Regions from separate parts of the Streptomyces sp. NBC_00631 genome, predicted to be linked through region 1. Evidence: predicted binding sites of a transcription regulator. Region 1 holds the regulator's gene; each other region holds the start of a gene.
The links. Region 1 encodes HrcA, which represses chaperone genes, less so after heat shock. Its sites were predicted from a motif close to TTNGCACTCNGNNNNNCNGAGTGCNAA; they were not measured.

Region 2: groL (chaperonin GroEL) is a predicted target of HrcA. The motif match lies at 1,343-1,369, and genes of this name have one in related genera.
Region 3: groES (co-chaperone GroES) is a predicted target of HrcA. The motif match lies at 1,445-1,471, and genes of this name have one in related genera.

Annotation. Positions count from the first base shown of each region.
Region 1 is NZ_CP107734.1:3,849,312-3,852,585, reverse strand. It holds gene OHB00_RS17630 (MBL fold metallo-hydrolase) at 18-740, opposite strand; gene hrcA (heat-inducible transcriptional repressor HrcA) at 921-1,937, shown strand; gene dnaJ (molecular chaperone DnaJ) at 1,938-3,074, shown strand.
Region 2 is NZ_CP107734.1:5,140,345-5,143,618, reverse strand. It holds gene thrC (threonine synthase) at 1-156, shown strand, start outside; gene OHB00_RS23480 (MoaD/ThiS family protein) at 200-475, shown strand; gene OHB00_RS23475 (cold-shock protein) at 944-1,150, shown strand; gene groL (chaperonin GroEL) at 1,532-3,154, shown strand.
Region 3 is NZ_CP107734.1:6,723,733-6,727,006, reverse strand. It holds gene groL (chaperonin GroEL) at 1-871, opposite strand, end outside; gene groES (co-chaperone GroES) at 990-1,298, opposite strand; gene OHB00_RS31030 (polysaccharide deacetylase family protein) at 1,675-2,430, opposite strand; gene OHB00_RS31025 (polysaccharide deacetylase family protein) at 2,490-3,274, opposite strand, start outside.

The DNA of each region.
Region 1 (3,274 bases):
AAGCCGAACCGGTGCGCCTACGACACGCCGAAACGGGCCGCCAGGGCGTCGCGCTGGGCCCGCACGAACGCCGCGTCGACCACCGCTCCGTGACCGGGTACGTACAGGGCGTTCTCGCCGCCGAGCGAGAGCAGGCGGTCCAGGGCCGCGGGCCATCGCGACGGTACGGCGTCGGGGCCGGCCTGCGGATCGCCGGACTCCTCCACCAGGTCGCCGCAGAACACCACCTCCGGGTCGCCGGGGACCAGGACGGCGAGGTCGTGGGGGGTGTGGCCGGGGCCCACGTTGGCCAGCAGGGCCTGGCGGCCGTCGCCCAGGTCGAGCGTCCACTCGCCGGAGACCAGGTGGCGCGGGCGGGGGAGGGCGTCGGCCGCCTCCTCGGCCTCCGGGGAGGGAAGGCCGTTGCGGACCGCGTCCAGGCGGAGCTCCTCGCGGTCGTAGGCGAAGACGGCCTCCGTGCCCACCGCCGCGTACAGGTCCGCGCCAGCGAAGGCGGCCGCCCCGAAGACGTGGTCGAAGTGCGGGTGGGTGAGCGCGAGATGAGTCACACGGCGGTCGGCCAGTGCCTGCGCCTCCACGCGCAACCGTGCGCCCTCCGCCAGGCTCGACCCGGCGTCCACCATCAGGGCCGTGCCCGCGCCCAGCACCAGACCCGCCGTGCAGTCCCAGCCCGGCAGCCGGCACCGGCCGACCCCGTCGGCCACCCGCTCCCAGCCCAGCTCTTCCCAAGTCACCGTCATGCCGCGACGCTAGCCGTAGAACGCCATGGGTCCTGACCGACCTTGCCCAGTCAGTACCCCACGGCCGTACACTGGGCCGGGGACGCTGGCACTCGCGCTCACAGAGTGCCAGACGAAAGACACGAAGGACCCGAAGGACCCGAAAGGCCGCGGGACGACTTTCTGGAGGTGTGGCGCCGGATGCTGAGTGAACGCAGGCTTCAGGTATTGCGCGCCATCGTCCAGGACTACGTCGGCACCGAGGAACCGGTCGGGTCGAAGGCGCTGACCGAACGGCACAACCTCGGCGTCTCGCCGGCGACCGTGCGCAACGACATGGCCGCCCTGGAGGACGAGGGGTACATCGCCCAGCCGCACACCAGCGCGGGGCGGATCCCCACCGACAAGGGCTACCGGCTGTTCGTCGACAAACTGGCCGGCGTCAAACCGATGAGCGCGCCCGAGCGGCGGGCCATCCAGAACTTCCTCGACGGCGCCGTCGACCTCGACGACGTGGTGGCGCGTACCGTGCGGCTGCTGGCTCAGCTGACGCGGCAGGTGGCGGTGGTGCAGTATCCGTCGCTGACGCGGTCGACCGTGCGCCACGTGGAACTGCTCGCGCTGGCCCCGGCCCGGCTGATGCTGGTACTGATCACCGACACCGGACGGGTCGAGCAGCGGATGGTCGACTGCCCGGCGCCCTTCGGGGAAACGTCTCTGGCGGATCTGCGGGCCCGGCTGAACAGCAAGGTCGCGGGACGCCGGTTCGCGGACGTGCCCCGGCTGGTGGAGGACCTGCCGGAGGCCTTCGAGGTCGAGGACCGCGGCGCGGTCACGGCGGTGCTCTCCACCCTGCTGGAGACACTCGTCGAGGAGAACGAGGAGCGGCTGATGATCGGCGGCACCGCCAATCTCACCCGCTTCGGACATGACTTTCCCCTCACCATCCGGCCCGTCCTGGAGGCTCTGGAGGAGCACGTCGTCCTCCTCAAACTCCTGGGCGAGGCGGGGGATTCGGGCATGACCGTACGCATCGGTCACGAGAACGCCTACGAGGGACTCAACTCCACGTCCGTGGTGTCGGTCGGTTACGGTTCGGGCGGCGAGGCAGTCGCCAAACTCGGCGTGGTCGGACCGACGCGCATGGATTACCCGGGAACGATGGGAGCGGTACGAGCGGTGGCACGGTACGTCGGACAGATCCTGGCGGAGTCGTAAGTGGCCACGGACTACTACGCCGTTCTCGGCGTGCGCCGCGACGCGTCGCAGGAAGAGATCAAGAAGGCCTTCCGTCGGCTCGCGCGCGAGCTGCACCCGGACGTCAACCCGGATCCGAAGACCCAGGAGCGGTTCAAGGAGATCAACGCCGCCTACGAGGTGCTCTCCGATCCGCAGAAGAAGCAGGTCTACGACCTCGGCGGGGATCCGCTCTCGCAGAGCGGCGGCGCGGGGGCCGGGGGCTTCGGGGCCGGTGGCTTCGGGAACTTCTCGGACATCATGGACGCGTTCTTCGGTACGGCGTCCCAGCGCGGGCCGAGGTCGCGTACGCGGCGCGGCCAGGACGCGATGATCCGGATCGAGGTCGAGCTCGACGAGGCGGCCTTCGGCACGACCAAGGACATCCAGGTCGACACGGCGATCGTCTGCAACACCTGCAACGGTGAGGGCGCGGCGCCGGGCACCTCCGCCCAGACGTGTGACATGTGCCGGGGCCGTGGTGAGGTCTCGCAGGTGACGCGGTCCTTCCTCGGGCAGGTCATGACCTCCCGGCCGTGCCCGCAGTGCCAGGGGTTCGGGACCGTCGTGCCGACGCCGTGCCCCGAGTGCGCGGGTGACGGGCGGGTGCGGTCGCGGCGGACGCTGACCGTGAAGATCCCGGCCGGTGTCGACAACGGCACCCGGATCCAGCTCGCCGGTGAGGGCGAGGTCGGGCCCGGCGGGGGTCCCGCGGGTGACCTGTACGTCGAGATCCACGAGCTGCCGCACTCCACGTTCCAGCGGCGCGGGGACGATCTGCACTGCACGGTGACGATTCCGATGACGGCGGCGTCGCTCGGTACGAAGGTGCCGCTGGAGACGCTGGACGGGCTGGAGGAGATCGACATCCGGCCCGGCACCCAGTCTGGGCAGTCGATTCCGCTGCACGGGCGTGGGGTCACGCATCTGCGGGGTGGCGGTCGGGGTGACCTGATCGTGCATGTCGAGGTGACGACGCCGACGAAGCTGGATCCTGAGCAGGAGCGGTTGCTGCGGGAGCTGGCGAAGCTGCGTGGGGAGGAACGGCCGCAGGGGCAGTTCCAGCCGGGTCAGCAAGGGTTGTTCAGCCGACTGAAGGACGCGTTCAACGGGCGTTGACATGGTGCCGTGAAGGGGCTCCGCCCCTTCGACCCCGCCAGGGGGCTCCGCCCCCTGGACCCCCGAAACCCTCGCCCACCCACCACCCGACTCGGTCGATCAAGAAGCAAGGCCGCCCCGCGGCTCGGTCGATCAAGAAGTGAGGCCGCCCCGCGGCTCGGTCGATCGAGGGTCGGGGCCGTCCCCGCGGCTCGGTCGAT
Region 2 (3,274 bases), 1.3 Mb from region 1:
AAGCTCATTGAGAATGGGTTGATTGATCCGGCGAAGTCGGTCGTTGTACTCAACACCGGTGATGGACTGAAGACGCTGGACGCGGTTGCGGGAACCGGACTCACCGCGACCATTCGCCCGAATCTGGAGTCTTTCCGTGAGGCCGGGCTCGCCTGAGTCCCCTGAGAAATAGGGCGTTGCCCAGACCGGAGGTAAAAACGTGAGCGTCACCGTTCGCATCCCCACCATCCTGCGCACCTACACCGGCGGCCAGGCCGAAGTCACCGCCGAAGGCGCCACCCTCGGCGAGGTCATCTCCGACCTGGAGAAGAACCACACCGGGATCTCCGCGCGCGTCCTCGACGACCAGGGCAAGCTGCGCCGTTTCGTGAATGTGTACGTCAACGACGACGACGTGCGGTTCGAGCAGGGCCTGGAGACCGCCACCCCGGACGGGGTCGGTGTCTCCATCATCCCGGCCGTGGCCGGCGGCTGACGTGCTGACCTGCTTGACAGGCTGATCGAATGACCGAACATTACCTTCGGTAACGCCGATCACCGACTGTTCATCGGATTGCCCCCTCCGTGAGAGAAGCGGAGGGGGCAATTCTGTGTGGTTGAGCGCGGTACAGTTGGGGAACACGGTCCCGATCTCCAGGTCGGGGGCCCTGTATTCGATACCGCGAGCCCGACAAGAAGTAGCCAAAGTGTGCGGGTTATATGCGGCTTTTGCGGCCTTTATGGGGCCCGACTTGCCCTGAATTCGGCCGAATTCTTGCTACATTCCGGACCCTTCCCGTCCAGAATTCTCGTCCGATTGACCTGTTGCAGACGGCAGTTGGACAGATACATTCAGCCGCGGTCGACGCGTTCCGGCGCACGCCCCCAACCAATGGGGGGTGAGGTCTGACCCGGATCCGCGAAGTGTGGATCTGTGCAAGGGCCAGTAATAGGGGAGTTAGGCATGGCTCAGGGCACCGTCAAGTGGTTCAACGCGGAGAAGGGGTACGGCTTCATCGCGGTCGACGGTGGTGCGGATGTATTCGTCCACTACAGCGCGATTCAGATGGACGGCTACCGCACCCTGGAAGAGGGTCAGCGGGTCGATTTCGAGATCTCGCAGGGCCAGAAGGGGCCGCAGGCGGACATGGTCCGGCTGGCGACCAGCTGAAGCACGCGCCGACTGTCAGCGACGTTCTTCTGTATTTCTTCGAAGGGCTCGTGCCTCCCGGGGCACGAGCCCTTCGGCATGCCTGGGCACGAGCCCGGGCGGGCCGACTCCGGGGGCCGATCCCCGGGGGCGCTCGCGGCCGCCCGTCACCCGACCGCCGCCCCTCGACGAGCACTCGCTTCGCGAGCGCGCCTTGCACTCTCGATGGGCGAGTGCTAATCATTGGCGTTAGCACTCTGAAGGTGAGAGTGACAAAGAAGGACCGGGTCGGTGAGGCCCGCAGGCCGGGTGGGGCAAGGAACCCACGGGTCGGCGAGCCGTCCGTCGCGGGCGCGGGCGCGGTCCGAAGACTCACCCCCAGTCCTGGAGGGACCACTTCACATGGCCAAGATCATCGCGTTCGACGAGGAGGCGCGGCGCGGCCTTGAGCGCGGTATGAACCAGCTCGCCGACGCCGTCAAGGTCACCCTCGGCCCCAAGGGCCGCAACGTCGTCCTTGAGAAGAAGTGGGGCGCCCCCACGATCACCAACGATGGTGTGTCCATCGCCAAGGAGATCGAGCTGGAGGACCCGTACGAGAAGATCGGCGCCGAGCTGGTCAAGGAAGTCGCCAAGAAGACGGACGACGTCGCCGGTGACGGTACGACCACCGCGACCGTGCTCGCCCAGGCCCTGGTCAAGGAAGGCCTGCGCAACGTCGCGGCCGGCGCCAACCCGATGGCCCTGAAGCGCGGTATCGAGAAGGCCGTCGAGGCTGTCTCCGGTGCCCTGCTTGAGCAGGCGAAGGACGTCGAGACCAAGGAGCAGATCGCCTCCACGGCCTCCATCTCCGCCGCCGACACCCAGATCGGCGAGCTCATCGCCGAGGCCATGGACAAGGTCGGCAAGGAAGGCGTCATCACCGTCGAGGAGTCCCAGACCTTCGGTCTGGAGCTGGAGCTCACCGAGGGTATGCGCTTCGACAAGGGCTACATCTCGGCGTACTTCGCCACCGACATGGAGCGTATGGAGGCGTCCCTCGACGACCCGTACATCCTGATCGCCAACTCCAAGATCGGCTCCGTCAAGGACCTGCTCCCGCTCCTGGAGAAGGTCATGCAGTCGGGCAAGCCGCTGCTGATCATCGCCGAGGACGTCGAGGGCGAGGCCCTGTCGACCCTGGTCGTCAACAAGATCCGCGGCACCTTCAAGTCCGTCGCCGTCAAGGCCCCGGGCTTCGGCGACCGCCGCAAGGCGATGCTGAACGACATCGCCATCCTCACCGGTGGCGAGGTCATCTCCGAGGAGGTCGGTCTCAAGCTGGAGAACACGACCCTCGACCTGCTGGGCCGCGCCCGCAAGGTGGTCATCACCAAGGACGAGACCACCATCGTCGACGGCGCCGGCTCCACCGAGCAGGTCCAGGGCCGGGTCAACCAGATCCGCGCCGAGATCGAGCAGTCCGACTCGGACTACGACCGCGAGAAGCTCCAGGAGCGCCTGGCCAAGCTCGCCGGTGGCGTCGCCGTCATCAAGGCCGGTGCCGCGACCGAGGTGGAGCTCAAGGAGCGCAAGCACCGCATCGAGGACGCGGTGCGCAACGCCAAGGCGGCCGTCGAGGAGGGCATCGTCGCCGGTGGTGGCGTGGCCCTGCTGCAGGCCTCCCAGGTCTTCGAGAAGCTGGAGCTGGAGGGTGACGAGGCGACCGGCGCGCAGGCCGTGAAGCTCGCCCTTGAGGCCCCGCTGAAGCAGATCGCCGTCAACGCCGGCCTTGAGGGCGGCGTCGTGGTGGAGAAGGTCCGCAACCTCACCCCGGGCCACGGCCTGAACGCCGCGACCGGTGAGTACGTCGACCTGATCGCCGAGGGCATCATCGACCCGGCGAAGGTGACCCGCTCTGCCCTGCAGAACGCCGCCTCCATCGCCGCGCTCTTCCTCACCACCGAGGCCGTCATCGCGGACAAGCCGGAGAAGGCCGCCGCGGCCGCTCCGGGCGGCATGCCGGGCGGTGACATGGACTTCTGAGCCTGACGGCTCGGCAGTTCCGACGCGGTATCGAGGGCGGCACTCCTGTTCGGCAGGGGTGCCGCCCTTCGCCGTACCCCGTGTCCCGGGTCACACGGCACGCGCGCGGGGCCGGGAATG
Region 3 (3,274 bases), 2.9 Mb from region 1:
CCTCCAGCATCGCCTTGCGGCGGTCGCCGAAGCCGGGGGCCTTGACCGCGACCGCGTTGAAGGTGCCGCGGATCTTGTTGACGACGAGAGTGGAGAGGGCCTCACCCTCGACGTCCTCGGCGATGATCAGCAGCGGCTTGGAGGCGCCCGCCTGGATGACCTTCTCCAGCAGCGGGAGCAGGTCGGCGATGGAGGCGATCTTGCCCTGGTTGATGAGGATGTAGGGGTCCTCCAGGACGGCCTCCATGCGCTCCTGGTCCGTCACGAAGTACGGGGACAGGTAGCCCTTGTCGAAGGCCATGCCCTCGGTGAAGTCCAGCTCCAGGCCGAAGGTGTTGGACTCCTCGACGGTGATGACACCGTCCTTGCCGACCTTGTCCATCGCCTCGGCGATGAGCTCGCCGACCTGCTGGTCCTGGGCGGACAGCGCGGCGACGGCGGCGATGTCGGACTTCTCTTCGATCGGGCGGGCCGACGCGAGGAGGTCCTCGGAGACGGCGGCGACCGCGGCGTCGATGCCCTTCTTCAGGGCGGCCGGGGAGGCACCGGCGGCGACGTTCTTCAGTCCCTCGCGGACGAGCGCCTGGGCCAGCACGGTGGCGGTGGTCGTACCGTCACCCGCGATGTCGTTGGTCTTGGTCGCCACCTCCTTCACCAGCTGGGCGCCGAGGTTCTCGTACGGGTCCTCGATCTCGACCTCGCGGGCGATCGTGACACCGTCGTTGGTGATGGTGGGGGCGCCGAACTTCTTGTCGATGACGACGTTGCGGCCCTTGGGGCCGATCGTCACCTTCACCGTGTCGGCAAGCTTGTTGACGCCGCGCTCAAGGGCGCGACGGGCGTCCTCGTCGAACTTCAGGATCTTCGCCATGGGAGCGGTTCAGCCCTCTCGGAAAGCGTGGGTGAAACGAACCGCGCCCCTGACGCCCGGCTTCACAAGGTCGCGGGGGCCAGGGGCGCAGCTCAAAGCAGGATGTGCTTGAGGTGAACTACTTCTCGATGATCGCGAGCACGTCGCGAGCCGAGAGGACGAGGTACTCGTCGCCGTTGTACTTCACCTCGGTGCCGCCGTACTTGCTGTAGAGCACGACGTCGCCGACCTTGACGTCGAGCGGCAGGCGCTCGCCGTTCTCGAAACGGCCCGGGCCCACGGCGAGGACGGCGCCCTCCTGGGGCTTCTCCTTCGCGGTGTCCGGGATGACCAGGCCGGAGGCCGTGGTCTGCTCGGCGTCGAGCGGCTGGACCACAATGCGGTCCTCAAGCGGCTTGATGGCAACCTTGGAGCTGGCGGTCGTCACGATCCGACCTCCCCCTTCGGAGATCTCACGGGGTTAACTGTCTGAGGTGGCGACCAGGTGGATCCGTCGTCGCGGGTGCCGGACCTGCCCGTCGCGTTGTTGGCACTCTCATCTGCCGAGTGCCAGTGCCGAGACTATGACCGCGATTAGCACTCGGTCAAGCGGAGTGCCAATTGCCTGCGGCGCGGCGCCGAAAAAATCCGGGGTGACCGGAGTTGTGGTGGCCGTCCCTGGGGGCTGCGCCCCCGGCCCCCCTTCGGCCTTCGGCCTCGTCCTCAGGCGCCGGACGGGCTGGATTTGGTGGCGAGGCCGTCGTCGGCGGGCGGCCGGACGGGCTGGATGTGTGGCTGAGCGGCGTCGTCGGCCGGAAAACTGCCTACAGGTAGTCCTCAAGCCGGCCCACCGTCAGACCGGCCGCCTGCACCCTGCGCAGCAGCCTGGCGGTGCGCTCTCTGAGGGGCGGGCCGAGGGCCTCGTCGGGGCCCACCAGGATGATGTCGCCGGGGTGGAGCTGCTTGTCCCCGCTCCGGTAGGTGATGCCGTCGGGGGTCATCGCCGCCCGCCACAGCACCACCGCCGTGACACCGCAGTCGGCCGCCGCGCGCAGGGTGGTGGTGTCGTAGGTGCCGTAGGGCGGGCGGAAGAGGCGGGGGCGGATGCCGAAGCGGGACTTCAGCTTCTCCTGCTGGCCGCAGATCTCGGCGCGCTGGCCCGCGTACGGCAGGCCGGGCATGGCCGGGTGGTCGAGGGTGTGGTTCTGGACGCTCGCGCCGACCGACTGGAGGCGGGCGAAGTGGCCGTAGCCGGGGCCGACCACGCTGTCCGTGAGGAACATGCTCACCGGCAGGCGCAGTTCGCGGACCATGTCGACGAAGCGGGGGTCCTTCTCGGCGCCGTCGTCGTAGGTCAGGAAGACGACCCGGTCGGACGTGGGGATGTGGTCGACGACCGGGGGGAGGACGGTGCGGAAGGACAGCGGGTGCAGCGGCGGGCGCGGGGCCGGGGGAAGGGGCGCGGCCAGCCCCCACTGGCGGTACGTCGGCTCGCCGGCCGGGCCGTGCGGGTGCACCCGGTCGGCCGCCTTCCTGCCGAGCCGTTCGATGGGGTCGACGGACGGGGCGCAGGCCGACATGAGGAGGGCGGCGGCCAGGAGGGCGGCGGCCGGGAAAGCGGCCGTCGCCCTCGGTCGGCTCACAGGTAGTCCTCCAGGCGCGCCACCGCGTAGCCGTCGCGGGTGACCTTGTTCAGGAAGCGGCGCATGTCGTCGACCATGGTGCCGTCCCAGTCGTCACGGCCCCGGAAGTGCGTGAGGACGATGTCACCGGGGTGCAGGCTGCGGTCCCACTCGCGGTACTCCCAGTGGTCGACGAACACCTCCTCGTCCCAGATCGGCGCGTACCTGATGCCGCAGGTCTTGGCGGCCCGCAGGGTGTCGCCGTTGTAGTTGCCGTAGGGCGGCCGGAAGACCGTCGGCGCCTTGCCGAACTCCCTCCTCATGATGTCCTGCATGCCGCAGATCTCGTGCTTCTGCTCTTCGTAGGTCAGACCGGGCAGGTAGGGGTGGGTGAGGGTGTGGTTGTTGAGGGTGTGGCCCTCGGCCTGCATCCGGCGGAAGTAGGCGTAGTCGTCCTTGACCAGGTAGTTGCTGAGGAACGCGGTGTAGGGGATCCGCAGCTCGCTCATCATCCGCAGGAAGTCCGGGTCCTTCTCGGCGCCGTCGTCGATGGTGAGGAAGACGACCTTCTTCCTGGTGGGGACGGTGGTGAAGACCGGGGGCAGGTCGTCCTCCACCTGGCCGTCCACCTCGAAGCCGTCGCGAGCGGTGATCCTCGGCTTGTGCTTCGGCGGGGCCGGGGGCCGCAGCGGGACCGCGTCCAGCCCCCAGCGCCGGGCGGCGGCGGCCAGGGCGGCGTGCGAGTCCGGGACGGCGGCCCGGTGGGCCTGCTGGCCCGCGGCGGGGCGGACCTCGGCCTCGT